Regions from separate parts of the Bacillus lumedeiriae genome, predicted to be linked through region 2. Evidence: riboswitches for the same ligand, from Rfam matches in the RefSeq annotation. Region 2 holds a riboswitch; each other region holds the start of a gene.
What was found. A riboswitch is a leader RNA that binds a small molecule or an ion and turns the genes downstream of it on or off. The one in region 2 is predicted to bind S-adenosylmethionine.

Region 1: another riboswitch for S-adenosylmethionine. It lies ahead of QYG89_RS09815 (2-hydroxy-3-keto-5-methylthiopentenyl-1-phosphate phosphatase); the one in region 2 lies ahead of metK (methionine adenosyltransferase).
Region 3: another riboswitch for S-adenosylmethionine. It lies ahead of QYG89_RS12600 (methionine ABC transporter ATP-binding protein); the one in region 2 lies ahead of metK (methionine adenosyltransferase).
Region 4: another riboswitch for S-adenosylmethionine. It lies ahead of QYG89_RS09795 (methylthioribulose 1-phosphate dehydratase); the one in region 2 lies ahead of metK (methionine adenosyltransferase).

What each region holds. Positions count from the first base shown of each region.
Region 1 is NZ_JAUIYO010000006.1:44,407-49,972, reverse strand. It holds gene QYG89_RS09830 (2-hydroxyacid dehydrogenase) at 1-823, shown strand, start outside; gene QYG89_RS09825 (FGGY-family carbohydrate kinase) at 839-2,296, shown strand; gene QYG89_RS09820 (MFS transporter) at 2,329-3,573, shown strand; SAM riboswitch class I at 3,896-3,999, shown strand; gene QYG89_RS09815 (2-hydroxy-3-keto-5-methylthiopentenyl-1-phosphate phosphatase) at 4,048-4,722, shown strand; gene QYG89_RS09810 (cupin domain-containing protein) at 4,751-5,263, shown strand; gene mtnK (S-methyl-5-thioribose kinase) at 5,526-5,566, shown strand, end outside.
Region 2 is NZ_JAUIYO010000001.1:657,120-662,685, reverse strand. It holds gene QYG89_RS03365 (alpha/beta hydrolase family protein) at 1-8, shown strand, start outside; gene QYG89_RS03360 (DUF2584 domain-containing protein) at 38-280, shown strand; gene pckA (phosphoenolpyruvate carboxykinase (ATP)) at 384-1,970, opposite strand; SAM riboswitch class I at 2,207-2,369, shown strand; gene metK (methionine adenosyltransferase) at 2,521-3,720, shown strand; gene QYG89_RS03345 (gamma carbonic anhydrase) at 3,789-4,316, opposite strand; gene QYG89_RS03340 (alpha/beta hydrolase) at 4,450-5,259, shown strand; gene QYG89_RS03335 (tetraprenyl-beta-curcumene synthase family protein) at 5,269-5,566, shown strand, end outside.
Region 3 is NZ_JAUIYO010000011.1:20,724-26,289, forward strand. It holds gene gcvH (glycine cleavage system protein GcvH) at 1-169, shown strand, start outside; gene QYG89_RS12585 (toprim domain-containing protein) at 279-629, shown strand; gene QYG89_RS12590 (thioredoxin family protein) at 631-933, shown strand; gene QYG89_RS12595 (hypothetical protein) at 1,024-1,365, shown strand; SAM riboswitch class I at 1,452-1,566, shown strand; gene QYG89_RS12600 (methionine ABC transporter ATP-binding protein) at 1,657-2,682, shown strand; gene QYG89_RS12605 (methionine ABC transporter permease) at 2,675-3,343, shown strand; gene QYG89_RS12610 (MetQ/NlpA family ABC transporter substrate-binding protein) at 3,365-4,216, shown strand; gene QYG89_RS12615 (hypothetical protein) at 4,542-4,703, shown strand; gene sufC (Fe-S cluster assembly ATPase SufC) at 5,134-5,566, shown strand, end outside.
Region 4 is NZ_JAUIYO010000006.1:38,100-43,665, reverse strand. It holds gene mtnK (S-methyl-5-thioribose kinase) at 1-403, shown strand, start outside; gene QYG89_RS09800 (2,3-diketo-5-methylthiopentyl-1-phosphate enolase) at 546-1,739, shown strand; SAM riboswitch class I at 1,762-1,865, shown strand; gene QYG89_RS09795 (methylthioribulose 1-phosphate dehydratase) at 1,929-2,567, shown strand; gene QYG89_RS09790 (VOC family protein) at 2,592-2,975, shown strand; gene mtnK (S-methyl-5-thioribose kinase) at 3,067-4,335, shown strand; gene mtnA (S-methyl-5-thioribose-1-phosphate isomerase) at 4,295-5,368, shown strand.

The DNA.
Region 1 (5,566 bases), on a different contig from region 2:
GACAGAAAACGTATTGGCTGAAGTACCGAAATTGAAATTTATTGGTGTATGCCGCGGCATGCCTTCCAATGTTGATATAAAAGCTGCAACTAAAAAAGGAATTCCGGTATTTTTCACCCCTGCACGCAACGCTCAAGCAGTTGCTGAATTGTTCATTGGAAACCTCATTACATTCTTTAGACATACTATTCCTTCTTCTGAATGGTTGAAGCAGGAAAAATGGAATGAGGACTACTTGCAGGCTTATGTAAAATTCAAAGGGAATGAGATTGCAGGAAAAACAATTGGAATGGTTGGGTTTGGGGCTGTGGGACAACGAATTGCGGCTGTTCTTGAAGGGTTTCAATGCACGATACAATACTATGATCCTTATGCGGAGAGTCAAAATCCTAATTATACTCGTGTATCTTTAGAAGATGTTTTTTCGACAAGTGATGTAGTTTCTATTCACTTACCCCGAACAGAGGAAACCATTGGAATGATTAATGAACATTATTTAGGACTTATGAAAGAAGATGCCGTTTTAGTAAATACGTCAAGAGCTGTAGTCGTTGAAAGAAAAGCCCTTGTTTATGTTTTAAAAGAACGGAAGATTAGGGGAGCCATTTTGGATGTATTTTATCATGAGCCTCCTGATCAAAGTGACTATGAAATTATCCAATTACCAAATGTGTTAGCCACTCCTCATCTTGCGGGTGCAAGTTATGAGGTTGAGGATCATCACGTATCCATTATGAATCAAGCGGTAACGAAGTGGCATACACAACATACCTTTCAAATTCCAACCTTATATAATAGGAAAGGCTTGGATGAAATGTCATAAGAAAGGAGTGGAAAAGTGACGATCAAACAAGGTTATTTAGTATTTGATATTGGTACTGGAAATGCGAGGGTAGCAATCGTTGCGACTACAGGTGAAGTTGTCCATGTTGAGCGAGAAGATATTCATTATGAAACAGAGCCTCTTTATCCTGATAGTCGCTACTTTTCACCTGATTTACTTTGGAAACAGCTAGTTGGATTAGCAAAAAAAGCGATAGCGAGTGTCCCGCATGTGACAATTAAGGCGATAACATCAACGAGTCAAAGGCAGGGAATTGTCCTTCAAGATCAGGATGGATATTCATTTATTGGTTTACCGAATATTGATAATCGAGGCCGCGAGTGGGAAAAAGAGCTGTTAGATCCCGATTATATCTATAAAACAACGGGACGATTGCCATCTGCATTGTTTTCAGCTTTAAAGCTAATAGCTCTCAAAAAGAGGCAGCCGCTGTTATGGGATCAGATCACATCGTTTACTAGTATTAGTGATTGGGTGACGTATAAATTAAGTGGTGTACTCATTTATGAGCCATCACAGGCGACAGAAACGTTACTATATGATGTTCGAAAAAAAGAATGGTCTGAGGCGATGTGTGCTCGAATTGGGCTTTCTCCGAGCTTATTACCCGAACTAAGATGGTCTGGCTCCATTCTTGGTGAAATTCTACCGACTGTGGCAAAGGAGCTGGAAGTAAAAGAAGACGTTTTGATTGTTGTAGGTGGAGGGGATACACAGCTAGCAATCGAAAGTACGTTTGCTCAAAATCACGATATCGTTATCGTATCCGGCACAACTACCCCTATTTGCAAAATTACAGATGAATACAGTGTGGATAATGAAAGAAGGGCATGGACCAATTCCCATACGGATAAAAAACGATGGCTGCTAGAGACTAATCCGGGTATTACTGGACTTAATTATCAGAAGTTAAAAAATATTTTCTATCCAAATGAGGGTTATCAGCAAATGGAACAGGAAATGAGCAAACTTGAGATGACCGACTGTATATCGGTATTGGGGATGTATTTGACAGATGAAAAAAATGCCTCTAAAAAAGGCGGATTCATTTTTAATGCACCGTTAGAACAAGACTTAAGCCGCGCTCATTTTACAGCTGCAGCTCTATGGGAAATTGCTTGCACAATTAGGTGGTATTTTGATCAATTATGTGAAGTAACTCCTTATAATTTACCATATGTGTGGGCTTGTGGCGGCGGTTTTCAAAGTGAAACGTTAGCTCAATTTGCAGCCAATCTACTTCAAAAAGAAGTGCACATTCGTCAAGGATTTAATCAGGCATCGGTTGTAGGGGCTGCTGTTATATGCAACCAGGCATTAGGGGTTAATGATGCATTATCAGGTGATATCAAGGTAATTACGCCTGACCGTGGACATGATGACTGGATGTACGAAGAGTGGAAACAAGCACAACATTTTTTTTCAAAGATAAATGCAGCATATAACAACTAGAATAAATAATAAGGAAAGATGAGGAAACAAACATGTTAGATAAAATTGGAATACCTAAAAAATTAGGCTGGGGCTTTTTAGGTGTGATGCTGTTTATGATGGGAGATGGGCTTGAAGCCGGGTGGCTGAGTCCGTTCCTTATCGAAAATGGCTTGTCTATCCAGCATGCAGCGGCCATTTTTAGTGTATACGGTATTTCTATAGCGATTGCTTCTTGGTTTTCAGGGGTTTGTTTAGAAGCGTTTGGCGCAAAGCGTTCGATGCTCATGGGATTATTATTTTATATTGTGGGTACAGCAGGATTTATCACGTTTGGATTTGAAAGCATGAATTATCCAGTTATGTTAGCGACGTACTTTATTAAAGGGTTCGGTTATCCTCTTTTTGTTTATTCCTTTTTAACGTGGGTGATTTATCGTACACCTCAACATAAATTAAGTACAGCTGTTGGATGGTTTTGGTTTGCGTTTTGTGCAGGAATGATGGTACTTGGCGCTTGGTATTCAAGTTATGCACTTAAACATTTTGGATACATCAATACATTATGGACTTCTATTTTCTGGGTATGTGTCGGTGCGTTCTTTGCTTTAGTGATGAATAAAGACAAGTTTGAACAGAAAAAAGGTTCAAGCACAAAAGAAAAATTAAATGAACTATTAAAAGGAATCACGATTATGAAGACGAACCCAAGGGTAGCTGCCGGTGGAGTTGTCAGAGTAATTAATAGTTTAGGTGCTTACGGATTTCCGGTGTTCCTGCCGCTTCATATGGCGGAACATGGAATTGAAACAACAGTTTGGCTGCAATTATGGGGTACAGCTTTCATGGGGAATATTCTATTTAATTTGATTTTCGGAATTGTTGGAGATAAATTTGGCTGGAAAAACACGATCATGTGGTTTGGCGGCGTTGGCTGTGCTGTTTTCACTGTCCTTTTATATTACACACCGGTACTTACAAACGGAAACCTTCTCGCGACAAGCATTGTCGGATTTATTTGGGGAAGTATGCTGGCCGGTTACGTTCCAATTGGAGCACTAGTACCATCTGTTGCTGGGGAAGATAAGGGAGCGGCTATGTCCGTGCTAAACCTTGGCGCTGGTTTATCGACATTCGTTGCACCAGCTTTAGCTTTAGCCTTTATCGGTCTCATTGGAGCAGAAGGAGTGATCTGGATCTTCGCGGCACTTCATCTGATTAGCTCAATCATTGTTAAATTCATCCGAGTACCGGAAGAAGAAAACATGCGCAAAAAAACAGCAACACTCGTTTCATAAAGAAAAGCGGAAGGCGCCCGCTTATCGGCGACAAGCATAAGACGAGCCGGCTGGAAGGTTGCTCTTGAACCTTCTGGCCAGAATGGCATATGACCTCGAGCCCCAAGGAGGCGGAGCTGGACAAGAAAAGCGAAAGCGCCTGAACTGCTCCGACAGGCAAATGTTCTTTCACCAAAGAAGCCGCCCTTTGGCTTCATTGGTGGAAGGTTATTTGACCCGAGGAACAAGGCGCTGCAGCTGGACAAGAAAAGGATATTGACAGTGATGAGAGAACATGTCATAATCCTAGTGGTATGATATGAATATAAACTTAACAAATAAACTCTTATCAGGAGCAGGCGGAGGGATAAGCCCTAAGAAGCCCGGCAACCGACTCGTTGTGAGCACGGTGCTAATTCTTACAGCAACGATGTTGGAAGATAAGAAGTTGTTTTTTTAAACCTCTTCTTAATAGAAGAGGTTTTTTTAAATGCTATGGAAAGAAGTGACGACATCTTGAAAAAGCCAATCATCTTTTGTGACTTCGATGGTACGGTGACGAAGAAAGATAACATTATTAGTATTATGAAGCAGTTTGCCCCTCCTGAATGGGAGAAGTTGAAGGATGATGTGTTATCTCAATCCATCAGTATTCAAGAGGGCGTCGGAAAAATGTTTCAGCTTCTTCCTTCTTCTTTGAAGCAGGAAATAGTTGACTTTGTTTTGGAAACGGCCGAAATAAGAGACGGGTTTAATGACTTCGTTCGGTATACGAAAGAACAAAACATTCCTCTTTACATTGTAAGTGGAGGAATTGACTTTTTCGTAAAACCGATGTTACAGCCATTTGAGTCGATTACTGGACTATATTGCAATGAAGGGGATTTCAGTGGAGAGAATATTCACATTCATTGGCCTCATGCGTGTGATGAGAAATGTCCGAACCAAAATTGTGGGTGCTGTAAACCTTCTATTATCCGTGCGCTGTCAAGCGGGGACACGCATTCCATCGTGATCGGTGATTCAGTAACTGATTTACAAGCTGCGAAAATTGCCGATACAGTGATAGCAAGAGATTACTTATCAGAAAAATGCGAGACACTGTCAATTCCTTATCAACCTTTTGATACGTTTTATGATTGTATTGAAATTTTAGAAAAGTTAAAATAAGATGTTGAATAATTAGGGGGAATATAAGATGACAACGATCAAAATTCAAGGAACAAATGAAGTTATTGACAATCAAGAAGAAGTGATTTCATTTTTACAGCAGAACGATGTCATTTATGAACATTGGGATATTCATAAATTACCTTCTCATTTACAAGAGAAATACGTATTGAGTGACGAAGAAAAGCAAGGCGTGTTAGATGCATTTGAAGAAGAGATTAAGGATATTTCAGCTAGACGTGGATACAAAGCATGGGATGTTATTTCACTTGCTGATCATACACCTAACCTTGAAGAATTATTGAAAAACTTTGAGCGTGAGCATCATCATACAGATGATGAAGTACGTTTTATTGCGAGCGGCCATGCAATTTTCATTATCCAAGGAAAAGATGAGCGGTTTTTTGAAGTTCATTTAAACCCAGGTGATTTGATCTCTGTTCCGGAAAATGTCCGCCACTACTTTACATTAGCTGAGGACCGGAAAGTTGTTGCTGTTCGTATTTTTGTGACAGAAGAAGGATGGGTGCCTGTTTACTAATGCACCGTGATATTTATCCCGCGTTAACTGACAGTAAGACCACCGGCTCAAGGCTTCAAGGTGTTTCTAAAGAAGCATAGGCGGGCGATCAACTGCCAGTAAACGCCCAATCCATTCGCGGGCCAACAGGATGTTGGTTACTCAGGCGTTGCCACAGGACGTGGCGTCCTTAGCCTGAGTTCTTTATTCCATCAGTGGGGAATGAAGAGAATCACCCGCTGATGGAAGTTTCATTTTATCAACAGGAAAGAGGCGGGAAAGAATGAGCCAAGTAACGAATCAACAGGAAGTCAAAGAGGGATA
Region 2 (5,566 bases):
AGCAGTAATAAAAGAGAAAACAGGGGAGGGATATGGGATGGGGATGCCAATGGAATTGAACACAATGATTGTGACGAAAGGCAAGGAGCAAAGACTAGAGGAGAACGTATTCTCTTTAAAAAAAGAGGGCTATCGATTATACCCTATAGATATACCGGTTCCTGTGCATAAAACAAGAGATGGGGATATAATCGGTACCGCCGTCATTGAAAAAGTCGAATGGACACAAGACGAAACACAAATTACATACAGGCTTATTTTTTTAAACTCTATTAATTAAAAAAGACGACTCGGGAACATAAGCAAAGCGGTAGAAATGGTAAACAATAAGTATAAGAGATAAACAAAGAGTGCACCGCTGGGGTGCACTCTTTGTTTATATGTTAGATTTGCGGTCCGCCAAGTTCTATAATTTCTTTTGATACGTTCGCAAACTTTTTGAAGTTTTCACGGAACTTACCAGCAAGTTCTGCTGCTTTTGTCATAAATGCATCTTCATCAGCCCAAGCCTTACGCGGAATTAATACATCATCCGGTACACCTGGTACATGAAGTGGAATTTGTAAGCCGAATGTTTTCGTTGTGTATGTTTCAACGTTGTTTAATTCACCTTCAAGAGCTGCTTGAACCATTGCACGTGTATAAGCAAGCTTCATGCGGGAGCCTACGCCGTATTCGCCGCCAGTCCAGCCAGTGTTGACAAGGAATACTTGAACGTTATGTTCGTCAATTTTCTTACCAAGCATTTCTGCATAGCGTGTCGCTTCAAGCGGAAGGAAAGGTGAACCAAAGCAAGTAGAGAATGTTGCTTGCGGAGAAGTAACACCGCGTTCTGTACCTGCAAGTTTAGATGTATATCCGCTCAAGAAATGGTACATTGCTTGTTCTTTTGTCAATTTGCTGATTGGAGGCAGAACGCCGTACGCATCAGCAGTTAAGAAGATAATTGTGTTCGGATGGCCGGCTACGCTTGGATCAACGATATTATCAATTGCTTGCAGCGGATAAGCGGCACGTGTATTTTCTGTCAAGCTGTTGTCATCGTAGTCAGGAATGCGTGTTTCTTCGTCAAGAACAACATTTTCAAGAACAGAACCGAAACGGATGGCATCGAAAATTTGAGGTTCTTTTTCACGGGAAAGTCCGATTGTTTTTGCGTAGCATCCGCCCTCAATATTGAAGACACCGTTAGAAGACCAGCCATGCTCATCATCACCGATTAAGCGGCGGTTTGGATCTGCGCTTAATGTTGTTTTACCTGTTCCCGAAAGACCGAAGAATAGAGCAACATCACCTTCGTAACCAACGTTTGCTGAGCAGTGCATAGATAAAATATCATTTTCAGGAAGAAGGTAGTTCATAACAGAGAAAATTGATTTCTTCATTTCCCCTGCATATTCCGTTCCACCGATCAAGACGATGCGGCGCTCAAAAGACACGATAATAAATGCCTCTGATTTTGTACCATCTACAGCAGGATCTGCTTTAAAGCTTGGAGCGGATACGATCGTGAAGCCAGCTTGATGATTCTCTAGTTCTTCCTTCGTAGGACGAATGAAAAGTTGATGAACAAACAAGTTGTGCCATGCATATTCGTTGATGACCTGAATTGGCAGACGGTGTGCTTGATCTGCTCCTGCAAAACCTTTGAAAACGAATAGTTCTTCTTTTTCACTTAAATAGTTGATTACTTTCTTGTATAATTGATCAAACACTTCAACAGAAATTGGCTCATTGACTGAACCCCAGTCGATTTTATCTTTGGTGGACGGTTCTTCAACGATAAATTTATCTTTAGGAGAACGCCCTGTATATTTGCCTGTTTCAGCACACACTGCACCAGAAGCTGTTAATACGCCTTCTTTGCGGTTAAGTACTTTTTCCACAAGTAATGGCACAGACGGCTGCATTGTTACGTTAGAACCCTTTAAAAGCTCCAAAATTTCGCTTGAAACGCTCACAGTCTTCATAAATTAATAACCATCCTTTATTTAAATTTAAATTAGTTATTTTTTTATCGTTTACTCAAAAGTAGTATAGCACATTCCAATTAATAGTCTATACTATTGATTTATTTTTTTGTAATTTTTTATTTATAACATACCCATTTCTCTATAAGAAGAAAAGCGGAAAAAGGAGGAGCTTTTTACGTGAAATTGGTTGACATCGCTGGCTGGATTTCGTATGATTTAACCTTGAACGGATACTCTTATCCTGAGCTGGCGGAGGGACAGGCCCGATGAAGCCCGGCAACCTGCTTGAATGTACGTGGCAGCCGCATAAACTGCCGTTGCTTATACATGTATAAGCTTCTTTTTCAAGACAAAGGTGCTAACCTGCTGCAAGGGCAAAACCTTGAACGATAAGAGTGAAAGGCCTATGTTGAAATGACCAACCTTTCCTCTCTTTATTTTCAGGAGGGGTTTTTTATTTTTTAAAAGGATAAACTTAGGGACATGAGTACCGTATAATGAACGATCAGCTGAACGAAAAGCTGATCATTTTTAAGGAGGAAGTTTCATGACAAAAAAACGCCGTCTTTTTACTTCAGAGTCAGTAACTGAAGGACATCCGGACAAAATTTGTGATCAGATTTCTGATGCTATTCTAGACGAGATCTTATCAAAAGATCCGAATGCACGTGTAGCAGCGGAAACATCTGTGACAACTGGCCTTGTGCTTGTAGCTGGGGAAATTACAACAACTTCTTATGTAGACATTAACAAAATCGTTCGGGAAACAGTAAGAGAAATTGGCTATACGCGCGCGAAATACGGATTTGATGCCGAAACGTGCGGTGTATTGACGTCTATTGATGAGCAGTCTGCTGATATTGCGGCAGGAGTCGATGTTGCGCTTGAGGCACGTGAAGGCCAGATGAGCGATGAAGAAATCGAAGCGATCGGTGCGGGAGACCAAGGATTAATGTTTGGATTTGCCTGCAATGAAACGAAGGAATTGATGCCTCTTCCAATTTCACTTGCTCATAAATTATCCCGCAGGTTGACAAAAGTGAGAAAAGATGATGTGCTTTCTTATTTGCGTCCAGACGGAAAAACACAAGTGACGGTTGAATATGATGAGAATGACAAGCCAGTCAGAGTAGACACGATTGTTATTTCTACTCAGCATCATCCGGAAGTAACACTTGAGCAAATTCAGCACGACTTACGCGAACATGTCATTAATCCAGTTGTTCCTGCTGAATTAATTGATGAAGAAACAAAATTCTTTATCAACCCGACAGGCCGTTTTGTTATCGGCGGTCCACAAGGAGATGCGGGCTTAACAGGCCGGAAAATCATTGTAGATACATACGGTGGTTATGCGCGTCATGGCGGAGGAGCTTTCTCCGGTAAGGATCCGACAAAAGTAGACCGTTCCGCTGCGTATGCTGCCCGCTATGTAGCAAAAAATATTGTCGCTGCCGGTCTTGCGGACAAATGTGAAGTTCAGCTAGCCTACGCAATTGGTGTAGCACAGCCTGTATCCATTTCAATTGATACATTTGGTACTGGCATAGTATCTGAAGATGTGCTCGTTCAGCTTGTCCGCAGCAACTTCGATTTACGTCCGGCTGGTATTATCAAGATGCTTGATCTGCGCCGTCCAATTTATAAACAAACAGCGGCTTATGGACATTTTGGCCGTACAGATGTTGATCTTCCTTGGGAAAGAGCAGATAAGGCGGAAACGTTAAGAGAGCAAGCAACAAACTAAACAAAGGTTCAACGTTCGTTTGGGCCGCCATCAGGCTGCTTGTAAACAATCTGAAGCCTTCAAACTCGTTAGGAGTTTGAAGGCTTTTTTTGAATGCTTTTATAATAATGTCCCTTTTCTACATACTCTCTAACGATTCTTTCCATGTCTTGTCGATCTGCATCATTCACAGGACGAATGACTTTTGCGGGCCGTCCAAAGGCGACTGAGTGAGGAGGGATGATTTTCCCTTGTGGAACGAGGCTTCCTGCACCGATAAAAGCACCTTCACCAATTTCAGCATTGTCTAAGATGATGGAGCCCATGCCAATGAGTGCGTTTTTTCTAATTTTGCAGCTATGCAGAATGACTTGATGGCCGATCGTTACTTCATCTTCAATGATCAGCGGATTGTTAGGACTTTGGTGCAGGACTGAATTATCTTGTATACTTACTTTTTTGCCGATAATGGTCGGGGCAACGTCTCCGCGGATAGAGGTGTTAAACCAAATGTTTGATTCCTCCCCGATTTTGACATCACCAGTAATGGTTACATAATCAGCTATATAAGCAGAATTAGCAATTTCAGGTGTTTTATTATTATAAGGATAGATCACTTCATGTTCCCCTTTCTGTCAGTTGTACAAGAAATATATAGAAGGTTTGCTTATTATTTTAACTAAAAGGGTTTGGTTTGTATAATAGAAGATAACAAATACAGTACTTATCAGTGCCAGAGGAGGAAACGTGATGTGGAAATGGGAAACAGAAAGTCAGCCAAGGGGCGTCATCGTTATGATTCATGGAGCAATGGAGCATCACGGCCGGTATGGCTGGCTGATTGAAATGTGGCGCAGAAATGGGTTTCATGTAGTAATGGGGGATTTGCCCGGTCAAGGAATGACGTCGCGGGCGACGAGAGGACACATTTCTTCTTTTAATGAATATATCGATGAAGTGAAAGAGTGGGTGCAGGCAGCTTATCAATTTGACTTGCCTTTATTTATATTTGGCCACAGTATGGGAGGACTCATAGCAATCCGGCTGCTTCAGGAAATGGAAGTGGAAACAGCAGGGGTCATTTTGTCGTCACCGTGTCTTAGAATGATTCATACACCACCCAAAATACTGGAAATGATGTCGTATGGCCTAAATTCACTTGCCCCTTCGTTGAGAATATCAACGGGGATGACAGTGGAAATGGCAACAAGGAATGAAGAGGTAAGACAAGCAGATAAAGAGGATACACTCTATATAAATAAAGTATCAGTCCGCTGGTACCGCGAGCTGCTGCAAGCGATCAAGGCGGCAGGATTAACAGTAGAGGACATGCCGGACGTGCCGCTTCTCGTCATGCAGGCAGGTGATGACTTAATTGTGGATAGAAAAGCCGTTAGAAAATGGTTTCACCGGCTTGATTTATCTGAAATGCATTATAAAGAGTGGCCAGGATTGTATCATGAAATATTTAATGAACCGGAGCGGGAGGAAGTATTTCATTATGCAAAGGGATTTGTGATGAACAGGCTGCGTTTATTAGGATATGTAGTTGAGGAATGAGGTGAAGAAATGTCTATCCCTATGGGGCCGCTTCATTTAATGCACAGTATTTATAAGAAAGTATTCCCTCTCGTTCACGAACAGCTGCAGTATTGGAAAGAGCAGGCGGCGAAGATTCCGAATGAGGAACTGCGCCGGCAGGCTTTAGCAAGTATCGAGCATAAAACCTTTCATTGTGAGGGAGGGTCCGTGTTGGCGCTGTTATCAGAGAAAAGGCTTCTAGAAGCGGTTCGTTTTATTGTGGCTTACCAGACGATCAGTGATTATCTGGACAATCTTTGTGATCGCAGCACATCACTTGATCCGG
Region 3 (5,566 bases), on a different contig from region 2:
CAGCGGGAAAGTCGTTGCAGTGAACGAAGAACTAGATGATAGTCCTGAATTCGTTAACGAATCACCGTATGAGAAAGCGTGGATGATCGTTGTCGAATTATCAGATCCTGCACAGCTGGACAACTTAATGACAGCTGAGCAGTACGATGCAATGACACAAGAAGATTAATGATTCAAAAGAACACTTCCATATAGGGGGTGTTCTTTTGCCATTTCTCATACAATAAAGAACAATGAAATGATGGAGCCAGATATCGCGATGGTGGAGGATGATGATCATGTTTACAGAGAAAACGATTATTGTCGAAGGCGTTTCGGATCGAAAGAAGGTGCAAGAGATTGTAAGGGAACCGATCGACATTATTTGTACAAATGGCACGATCGGGCTAAGCCGGCTGGATGAGCTGATTGAGAGCTTATACGGACGGGATGTTTATATTCTTGTTGATGCTGACCGGGCAGGAGAAAAGCTGCGCAAGCAATTTATCCGCGAATTTCCGGAAGCACATCATCTATATATCGACCGTGTTTATAAAGAAGTCGCCACCGCTCCATATCGACATCTAGCTTCAGTGCTGCTTAGTGCGAATATTGATGTGCATGGAGAGTTTTTGCAAAAGGATGGATAGCATGCAAATGGAAAAAGATATAGGGACAATCGTGCAAGAGAATGGCTTGACGGCCATATATGCGTATACGCCGATGTGCGGTACGTGCCAATTGGCTGGCAAAATGGTTCGCGTTGTTGAAAAAGTGACGACAGCATTTGTCTGGCTTCATATTGATTTAAATTATTATGAAAGTTTTGCAGTTGAACAGATGATTGAAAGTGTCCCATGCCTGCTCGTTTTTAAAGACGGACAATTAGTGGAAAAGATGTACGCGTTTCATTCCGTTCCTCACTTGTATGAAAAGCTGAACAAATACATCTAAAAGGTGCGTACTTTGTCGAGCAATTCATGAAGGGAATTTCCTCTTTCGCTTGGAATGTATACTTTAAGGAAAGCGGAGGAGGAAATAAAAATGGAAGAGAAATTGTTGGCTATGCAGGCTGCCTGTCAAAGCAAAACACATATATGGCCGCTGCTGCCGCTCAGACCTATCTACGTCCTTCTTGAGAGCGGAGGCAGCAGCTGGGTGCTGACGATTAATGATCAAGGGGTTCAGATCTCAAATGGAAGTACAGATCACTGGCACTTAAAGATTAGCGGAGAAGTGGAGCCGCTATTGACAGGACAAGGACAGCTGCGTCTTTATGAACGAATGGGAACAGTGGAAGTATTAGGGTTTTATCGGGTGAAGCTTTGGTTTGAATCATTGCTTTGGCTGTGCCGTCCATATAGTGAAACATTTGGCATCGCTTAAAATCGATTTTAAGCGGTTGGGTGATTGACAAAATTCGACGGATAATGATAGAATCAAGCCACTGAGAAAATATATAACATATACGACTCTTATCAAGAGAGGTGGAGGGATGTGCCCTGCGAAGCCCGGCAACCATCAACAGCAGCTGTTTGTTGAAAAGGTGCCAATTCACACAAAGCGCTGTGCTTTGGGAGATGAGAGAAAGGAAACTGATAAAAGTATGCCTTTCTGCTCATTGAGCGGAAGGGTTTTTATTTTGTCAGGAAAGACTGATTGGAGGAAAGTCTCAGCATGATTTCAATAGCTAACGTGAAGAAAGTTTTTTCCACGAAAAACGGTACCGTCACAGCAGTCGATGAGATTGATTTAACGATAGATCAAGGAGAAATTTTTGGAGTAATTGGATACAGTGGAGCTGGAAAAAGTACACTGATCCGGATGCTGAACGGGCTGGAAACACCGTCTTCTGGTTCCGTTGTTGTTGCAGGCCGTGAAGTATCAAAAATCCGCGGAAGTGAGCTGCGTAAGGCACGTCAGGAAATCGGCATGATTTTTCAGCACTTTAATCTTCTTTGGTCAAGAACGGTGCGGGAGAATATTGCGTTTCCATTAGAAATTGCCCGCGTTCCTAAAGAGGAACGGAACAAGAAAGTAGCCGAGCTTATTAAATTAGTCGGTCTTGAAGGAAGAGAGGATGCTTATCCGTCTCAATTGAGCGGCGGGCAAAAGCAGCGCGTCGGTATTGCCCGGGCGCTTGCTAATGATCCGAAAGTTCTTTTGTGTGATGAAGCGACCTCCGCACTTGACCCGCAAACGACAGATGCCATTTTAGAACTGCTCGTTGACATTAATGAGCGTCTTGGATTAACGATTGTACTCATTACTCACGAAATGCACGTTATTCGAAAGATTTGCCACCGGGTCGCTGTGATGGAGGCAGGACGTGTCGTTGAATTAGGACCAGTGCTCGATGTTTTCAGATCGCCGGATCAGCCTATTACGAAGCGTTTCGTTCAGCAGGTAACAGAGCCGGAAGAATCGAAAGAAACGATCGAGCATTTACTTGAGCAGTTCCCGAATGGAAAAGTGATTAAACTTACCTTTATTGGGGAAAGTGCAGAACAGCCGATCATTACGAACCTGATCCGTCAATTTAATATAGAAGTAAATATCGTTCAAGGGAAAGTGTCACAAACGCAAAATGGCGCATACGGCTCGCTGTTTGTTCATTTAACAGGTACTCAGGAAGAGGTAGAAAAGGCAGTGGCTTATCTCGAAAAGCAAAAAGTCAGCTCGGAGGTGATCAGCCATGCTTAAACAATGGTTTCCGAATGTGGATTGGATAAAGATGTGGGAGGCAGCCATTGAAACGCTTTATATGACAGGTGTTTCTGTTCTAGCTACATTTATTTTTGGCATAATACTTGGCTTGCTATTATTTTTAACGGCAAAGGGGAACATATGGGAAAATAAAGCGATTTATAGCGTAGTTGCTGCATTCGTTAATATCTTCCGATCGATTCCTTTCATTATACTAATTGTTTTATTAATTCCATTTACGAAATTTGTTGTAGGAACAATGATTGGTGAAAATGCGGCCTTGCCGGCTCTGATTATCGGGGCAGCGCCTTTTTATGCACGAATGGTTGAAATCGGCCTGCGCGAAATCGATAAAGGGGTCATTGAGGCAGCGAAAGCGATGGGAGCGAAAACGAGTACGATCGTTTTGAAAGTGCTTCTGCCTGAATCTATGCCGGCCCTTATATCTGGTATTACAGTTACAGCGATCGCACTCGTCGGCTATACAGCGATGGCCGGTGTGATCGGTGCCGGAGGACTTGGGAATCTTGCTTATCTTGATGGATTCCAGCGCAGCCGGAGTGATGTGACTCTCGTAGCAACTATTATCATCTTAATTATCGTGTTTGTGATCCAATTGATTGGTGACTTCATCACCAGCAAATTAGATAAAAGATAAATTGTAGGAGGGAAAGAAAGAATGAAAAAGTGGTTACTCGCATTATTGACAGCGTTCGCTGTATTTGCACTTGCTGCATGCGGCAGTTCAACTGAGAAGAAAGATGAACAAGCAGGCGGGGACGGCGGTAAAGACGATAAGGAGATCGTTGTCGGCGCATCAAATGTTCCACATGCCGTTATTCTAGAAGAAGCTAAGCCGCTGCTTAAAGAAAAAGGGTATGATTTGAAGATTGAAACATTCCAGGACTATGTGCTGCCAAATAAGTCGTTACAGGAAGGGGACTTGGATGCTAACTACTTCCAACATATTCCCTACTTTGAAACTCAAAAGAAAGAGCATGGTTATAAATTTACAAACGCCGGCGGCATTCATGTTGAGCCAATCGGCGTATATTCCAAGAAGTATAAAAGCTTGAACGAGCTTCCAAAAGGTGCAACGATTTTAATGAGCAGTTCTGTAGCGGATCACGGCCGGGTTTTAAAGATGCTTGAAAAAGAAGGGCTGATTAAGTTAAAAGAAGGTGTGAAGAAGGAAGAAGCAATGATCGAAGATATTGCTGAGAATAAAAAAGAGCTGAAGTTTGATTATAACTATGAAGCTGCTCTTCTTCCACAAGCTTATAACAATGGGGAAGGCGATGCAGTGTTAATTAACTCAAACTACGCGATTGATGCTGGCTTAAAACCATTAAAAGATGCCATCGCTATTGAAGACAAAGAAGATATTCCATATATCAACATTGTTGCCGTTCGCAGCGGTGACGAAAAGAAAGAGAAAATTAAAGCACTTGTAGAAGTTTTACACTCTAAAGAAATTCAAGATTTTATGTTGAAAGAATGGAACGGCGCGGTCGTACCAGTTAGTAAATAAGTCGAAACCTGCAGAAGGATGTCCTCTGCAGGTTTTTTTGTATGGAAAGAATAAGATAAAATTCTTTTAGCAGCAGGATGGCTAAACATCACTTAATCTTAAGAATGAAAGAGAATAAGGTTTAAATCTTAAGAAAGAGGTAATATATATGAGTAGAAGCACGTAAAATCATGTGTGAGCAGGTGAGAGGAAGTTATATGGATTTTGTGAAAAAAAGGAAAGCCTGCTAGTATAAACACTGTGAGAAAAATTAAACTCTAAAAACCGAAAGGATTGATTCCCCATTAACTCGTTAAACTCACTGAATATGCAGTACACGGACAGTATGGAAAAGGCTATGCATGGATCCCACGGAGTTGGGTATGAAGTGTACCGCCATAATCATGCAGTGAGAATGAATGTTGAACGCCAACGTCAAGAGGAATATGTGGAAAGCAGCCGGATCGTTGCGGACTATAGCCGCAAGCTTATGAACCAATCAATGTGATAAAAATGAATGAAATGAAAAGCTATGTTAATGACTATTGTTGATTAGAGCGCCCTCGGCGGACATCAACAGAGAAGTTTCACAAAGCCAAATGAAAAAAACCAGTGGCCAGCAGGAGCACTGGTTTTTCTTATGGAGTGTTTTTGTTTCATCCAGTTTAGAATATCAGCGGTGTTTCTTCCGCTTTCTTCTATTATATTTTGGAAATAGTGGATAGATAGTAAATAAGATGGAAGCGACAAGGGAAAGGTAAGGAAAACGACGGTCAGTATTCTTGATTTCATGGAAAGAATGCACTATCATCAATATCCGAGATAATTCACGTAGACCGGTTGAATATAGTTTTAATTTGTTATAAGATTGTAATGAGAATAAATTGAGAATGATGATAACGATCGATTATTTTCGATAAATGACGGAGGTATAGAACATGGCATCTTCAACATTAGTAATTAAAGATTTACACGTATCGATTGATGGAAAAGAAATTTTAAAAGGTGTAAATCTGGAGATAAAAGGCGGGGAGTTCCACGCAATCATGGGACCAAATGGAACAGGTAAATCTACTTTATCTGCAGCGATTATGGGCCATCCTAAATACGAAGTAACGAGCGGAAGTGTTGAGCTTGATGGTGAAAATGTTCTTGACATGGAAGTGGACGAGCGTGCGCGCGCCGGACTTTTTCTTGCTATGCAATATCCGAGCGAAATTACTGGTGTCACAAATGCTGACTTCCTTCGCTCTGCTATTAACAGCCGCCGCGAAGAAGGCAACGAAATTTCTTTAATGAAATTTATCCGCGAAATGGATGCAAAAATGGATCTTCTTGAAATGGATCAGGATATGGCACAGCGTTACTTAA
Region 4 (5,566 bases), on a different contig from region 2:
TTTCGGATTTGACATCGGTCAGTTCATCGCGAACCTATTTTTAAATGGGATCGGCCATCCCGAGTTTCTATCTAAACGTTACGAACAAGCACGGGAAGCGTGGTATACATTCGCAGATACATTCTCCCATCTGTGGAAAACAGAATCGAAGGAGCATTATACACAACTTGATGGATATCTCACGCACGTATTAGATGAAATTTTCGCGGATGCCTTAGGCTATGCAGGCTGCGAACTAGTCCGCCGCGCGATCAGTATTGCCCAAATTCCGGATTTAAATATCGAGGAAGACGAGCAAAAACGGATGGCAAGCAGAAAAAAAGTGATGGAGCTGGGCAAATATTTGATTATGGAACGGAACAATATTCGTTCTTTAGAAGAATTGAAGAATTGGTTCGTTTAAAAGCCGGCTATGTTAATGACTATTGTTGATTTTGCCCCTTTGTTGATTGGAGCATAAAGTGACCGTCCACAGCGGAAATCAACTGGCATGTTTATATAAGAGAAAATGATAAAACAACAGGAAAGACAAAGGAGGATGTTTCATGGGAGTAACAGCTACTTATTTATTTCCGACGCACCCTGAGCAAAGACAAAAAGCTGAACAGTATGCGCTAGGGCTTACAGTCGGTTCTTGGACAGACATTCCGCATCTTGAACAAGAACAATTAAAGAAAAATAAAGGTGAAGTCGTATCAGTGGAAAAAGGAGAAGTAAAGGACACGGTAAAAATTTATTATCCATCTGCTAACTTCTCGGCAGATCTTCCGGCTATTTTGACGACTGTATATGGAAAGCTTTCTTTTTTTGAGGGCTATGAACTGGTTGATTTAACGTTCGATGACGAGCTGCTTGCAAAATTCCCAGGACCACGTTTCGGGGTAAAAGGCATTCGTGAGCAATTGAATATTCGCAATCGTCCGTTATTAATGGCTATTTTTAAAGGAGTGATGGGAAGAGATCTCTCTTTCTTCTCTGCTCAATTAGAAGAGCTTTTAGCAGGCGGCATCGATCTGATTAAAGATGATGAGATTTTATTTGAGAACGACTTAACTCCGTTTAATAAACGGATTACGACAGCGAAAGAGATCATTGATCGCCATTATGAAAACACAGGACAGCGTGCTTTATATGCGGTCAATTTGTCAGGAAGAACGAATGAGCTTCATGAGAAAGCGGAGCGGGCACGAGAATTAGGGGCTAATGCTTTATTGTTTAATGTTCATGCATACGGGCTGGACGCTCTTCAAACGTTGCGTGAAAACGACAATATTGGCTTGCCAATTGTGGCGCATTCTGCGTTATCAGGTGTTCTTTCTGGACAGCCGGGCGGCGGCTACTCTTATTCCTTAATGGTAGGGAAATTAACGCGTCTAACAGGCGGTGATTTCTCACTGTTCCCGAGTCCATATGGAAATGTAGCCATTTCATCATCTGATGCATTGGCGATTAATCATGCACTTGTAGAAGACAGTCCATTTGAACAAGCATTTGGTGTTCCTTCTGCAGGGATCCATCCAGGAATGGTTCCGCAGCTAATGAAAAACTTTGGAGACAATCTTGTTGTGAATGCAGGAGGCGGAATCTTTGGGCATCCAGATGGTCCGATACAAGGTACGCAGGCATTCCGTGCAGCGATTGACGCAACTGTTAATCAAATCTCTTTAGAGGAAGCGGCAAAAACGTCAGAACCTTTAAAGCGCGCGATTGAAGAATGGGGCGTTCTCGCCACTTCATAAGCAGTATGAACTTAATAAAAAACTCTTATCAAGAGCAGGCGGAGGGACGAGCCCTAAGATGCCCGGCAACCGACTCGTTTAGAGCACGGTGCTAATTCTCACAGCAGACACGTTGGAAGATAAGAAGTTGTTTTTTCGGAAACCTCTTCTTACAGAAGAGGTTTTTTCTAATGAAAGGGATGAAAAAAGATGAGTGTACTCGTAACTCGTGTGAATGAGCTTGCAGAGATCAAAGATGAGCTGGCGGCAAGAGACTGGTTTATGGGAACGAGCGGGAATTTAGCGATCAAAGTTCAGAATGATCCGCTTCAGTTTCTTGTGACTGCCAGCGGAAAAGATAAACGTAAAAAAACGAATGAAGATTTCCTGATAGTCGATAGTGAGGGAAAGCCTGTCGGCGAAACGAATGTCAAGCCGTCTGCAGAGACGATTCTTCATTGTGAAATTTATCAGAGGTCGAATGCCGGCTGCAGCCTCCATGTTCATACGGTAGCTAATAACGTCATTTCAGAGCTATATGGTGACGATGGTAAAGTGGTATTTAAGGGGCAAGAGCTTATTAAAGCATTTGACCGCTGGGAAGAAGGAGCGGAGTGGGAAATTCCAATTATTTATAACCACGCTCATATTCCAACCTTAGCATCCGCTATGATTCCTTTTATAAATGAAGACAAGGGAGCAGTTTTGATTCGCAATCATGGCATTACTGTTTGGGGAAGAGACGGTTTCGAGGCGAAAAAGGTTCTCGAAGCGTGTGAATTTTTATTTCAGTATCAGCTGACACTTCTTCAAGCGAAAGCGAATCTCTCTATTCTTAACGAGAGTTAATGATTAAAAAGGGAGGCGGAGAAAATGATTAAAAGAATTGAACACGTAGGTATTATGGTAAGGGATTTGGAAAAATCGATCTCGTTTTACACAGACATTATCGGATTTCGTCTCCTTGGCCGATTAGATCATCCAAATGGACAAGTGAAGATCGCTTTTATTGGTACAGATGATTCATCGGGCACGCAAATTGAATTGTTAGAAGGTTATAATGATTCGCTCCCAGTTGAAGGGAAAGTCCATCACCTTGCGTTAAAGGTGGAAGGAATTGAGCGTGAAATTAATAGATTGAAAGAGGCTGGTGTCCGCTTGATCGATAGAGAAATAACGACACTTCCAAACGGCTCCCGCTATTTCTTTTTTGAAGGACCAGACGGGGAATGGCTTGAGCTTTTTGAAACAGTCTAATAGTTATTGCAAGAGGAGAGAATCAAACATTTACTCTAGAATTTGCCTATTATAGACAGGGATAAGGGAGGCGACTCATTTGAAAGACTTTATGACAGCTTATTTTACAATGAATGAAGAAGATGTAGTGGAGTATGCTCAAAGCAAACTTGATATTTTTCCTGAGGGAGCGGATTTAGAATGCCGTGAAATTGGAGACGGCAATTTAAATTACGTATTCAAGGTCGTCGACCGTCATAGGGGTCAATCTATTATTATTAAGCAGGCGGGACCAGTCGCTCGGATTTCAGATGCCTTTAAGGTGTCCCCGGACCGAAACCGCATTGAAAGCGAAATTTTGACGCTTCAGGGAGAGCTGGCACCTGGCTTCGTGCCAAAAGTATATGCTTACGATCCAGTAATGAATTGCTGCGTCATGGATGACTTATCTGATCATGAAATTATGCGTTCGGCGCTGTTGCAGCATAAAAAGTTCCCATTGTTCACTGATCATATTACGACGTTTCTCGTTCGTACATTGCTGCTTACATCGGATGTCGTGTTGGATCATAAAGAGAAAAAAGGACTTGTGCAGCAATTTACGAACCCTGAGCTTTGTGAAATTACGGAAGACTTGGTGTATACAGAACCGTTTTATGATTGTGAGCAGAATGACGTTTTTGAAGGAACGAAATCGTTTGTGCGCGAAGTGATTTGGAACGATGAGGCCCTTCGATTAGAAACGGCTAAGCTAAAGTTTGATTTTATGACGAAAGCTCAGTCATTGCTTCACGGTGATCTTCATACAGGTTCCATTTTTATAAAAGAAGATTCTACTAAAATTATTGATCCCGAGTTTGCTTTTTATGGGCCGGCAGGCTATGACATTGGGAATGTCGTGGCAAATTTAATCTTCGCTTATATGAATGCCAGCTGTACTATTGAAGAGACAGAGGTTAGAGAAGATTATTTACGGTATTTAGAAGAAACGATCGCTGGAGTGATTCAATTATTTTCGGAGAAGTTTTTGCAAACCTGGGATGAAAAAGTGACTGAACAGACAGCTTCTTTCCCTGGATTTAAACAATGGTATTTAGATTCAATTCTTGAAGATACCGCGGCTGTTGCCGGACTTGAGCTGTGCCGGAGAGTCATTGGCATTGCGCATGTAAAGGATTTGACGTCCATTTCTAACACAGAAGCCCGAGCAACAGCGGAAAAAATTTGCTTAACAGCAGGAAAAACATTTATTCTTGAACGGGCGGACATTCGAACAGGTGATGATTTCATTCACGTGTTAAAACGAAGTGTGGACTTATTTGAGGAAGGAGCAAAGAGTCATGACAACACCAGTAGCAGCCATTCAATCAGTCCGGCTTGATGATGACAACAATGCACTCGTTCTTCTCGATCAAACACTGTTGCCGAATGAGAAAGTCTTTCTAAAGCTTTCGACAGTAGAAGAGATTTGGGATGCCATCTATCATTTGAAAGTGAGAGGGGCACCAGCGATTGGAATTGCCGCAGCATATGGAATTTATTTGGGTGTGAAGCAATCAAAAGCAGCGGATCATGCTGGATTTTTAAATGAGTTTAAAAAAGTTAAGCAATATTTAGCCTCTTCCCGCCCCACAGCGGTTAATTTGTTTTGGGCATTGAACAGAATGGAGGACCGATTGCAGCGGGAAGCGGGCAGAAGTATTGTGGACATCAAACGAGCGTTAAAAGAAGAAGCAGAAAACATTCGTGCAGAAGACGAAAAAGTTTGTCTTTCCATTGGCGAGCATGCACTTTCCTTATTAGAACCAGGATGGGGGCTTCTCACTCATTGCAATGCAGGAACGATTGCGACGGCTAAATATGGGACGGCTTTAGCACCCATTTATTTAGGCCAGGAGCGCGGGTACGATTTCAGGGTCTATGCGGATGAAACGAGACCGCTGTTACAAGGGGCGCGTCTCACTGCCTGGGAATTACAAGAAGCAGGCGTGGGTGTTACGTTAATTTGTGACAATATGGCTTCTATTGTGATGAAAGAGGGCAAAGTGCAAGCGGTGCTTGTCGGCTGCGACCGTGTCGCTGCGAATGGAGATACAGCGAATAAAATCGGCACATCTGGTGTAGCTATTTTAGCGAAACACTATGGGATTCCTTTTTACGTGTGTGCTCCATTATCCACAATCGACTTGGACTGCGCAGCAGGGGATGACATTCCCATTGAGCTGCGAAAGGAAGAAGAAGTCAGTACAACATGGTACGAAAAGCCGATGGCACCTGAGAATGTAAAAGTTTACAACCCAGCCTTTGACGTGACTGACCATGAGCTGATCACAGCTATTGTCACTGAAAAGGGCATTGCCTACGCGCCCTTCGAAGAGAGTTTGCGGGATTTGATGAAGGAAGAGTGTAAATAAGGAACAGGAGATTGACTCAAGATCAAGTGTCAGACCTCACATCAACAATAGATTGTATATTCAAAGGATTGGGATCCACGGTATACATGATGTTGAAAGTGAGGCGGGGCTCTTTTGGGTTAATCTCCTGTCTTTTTATTTTAACTTGATGTTTATTTGCATATGTTAAAATAAAAATAGCTTTTTAGATGCTGCTAT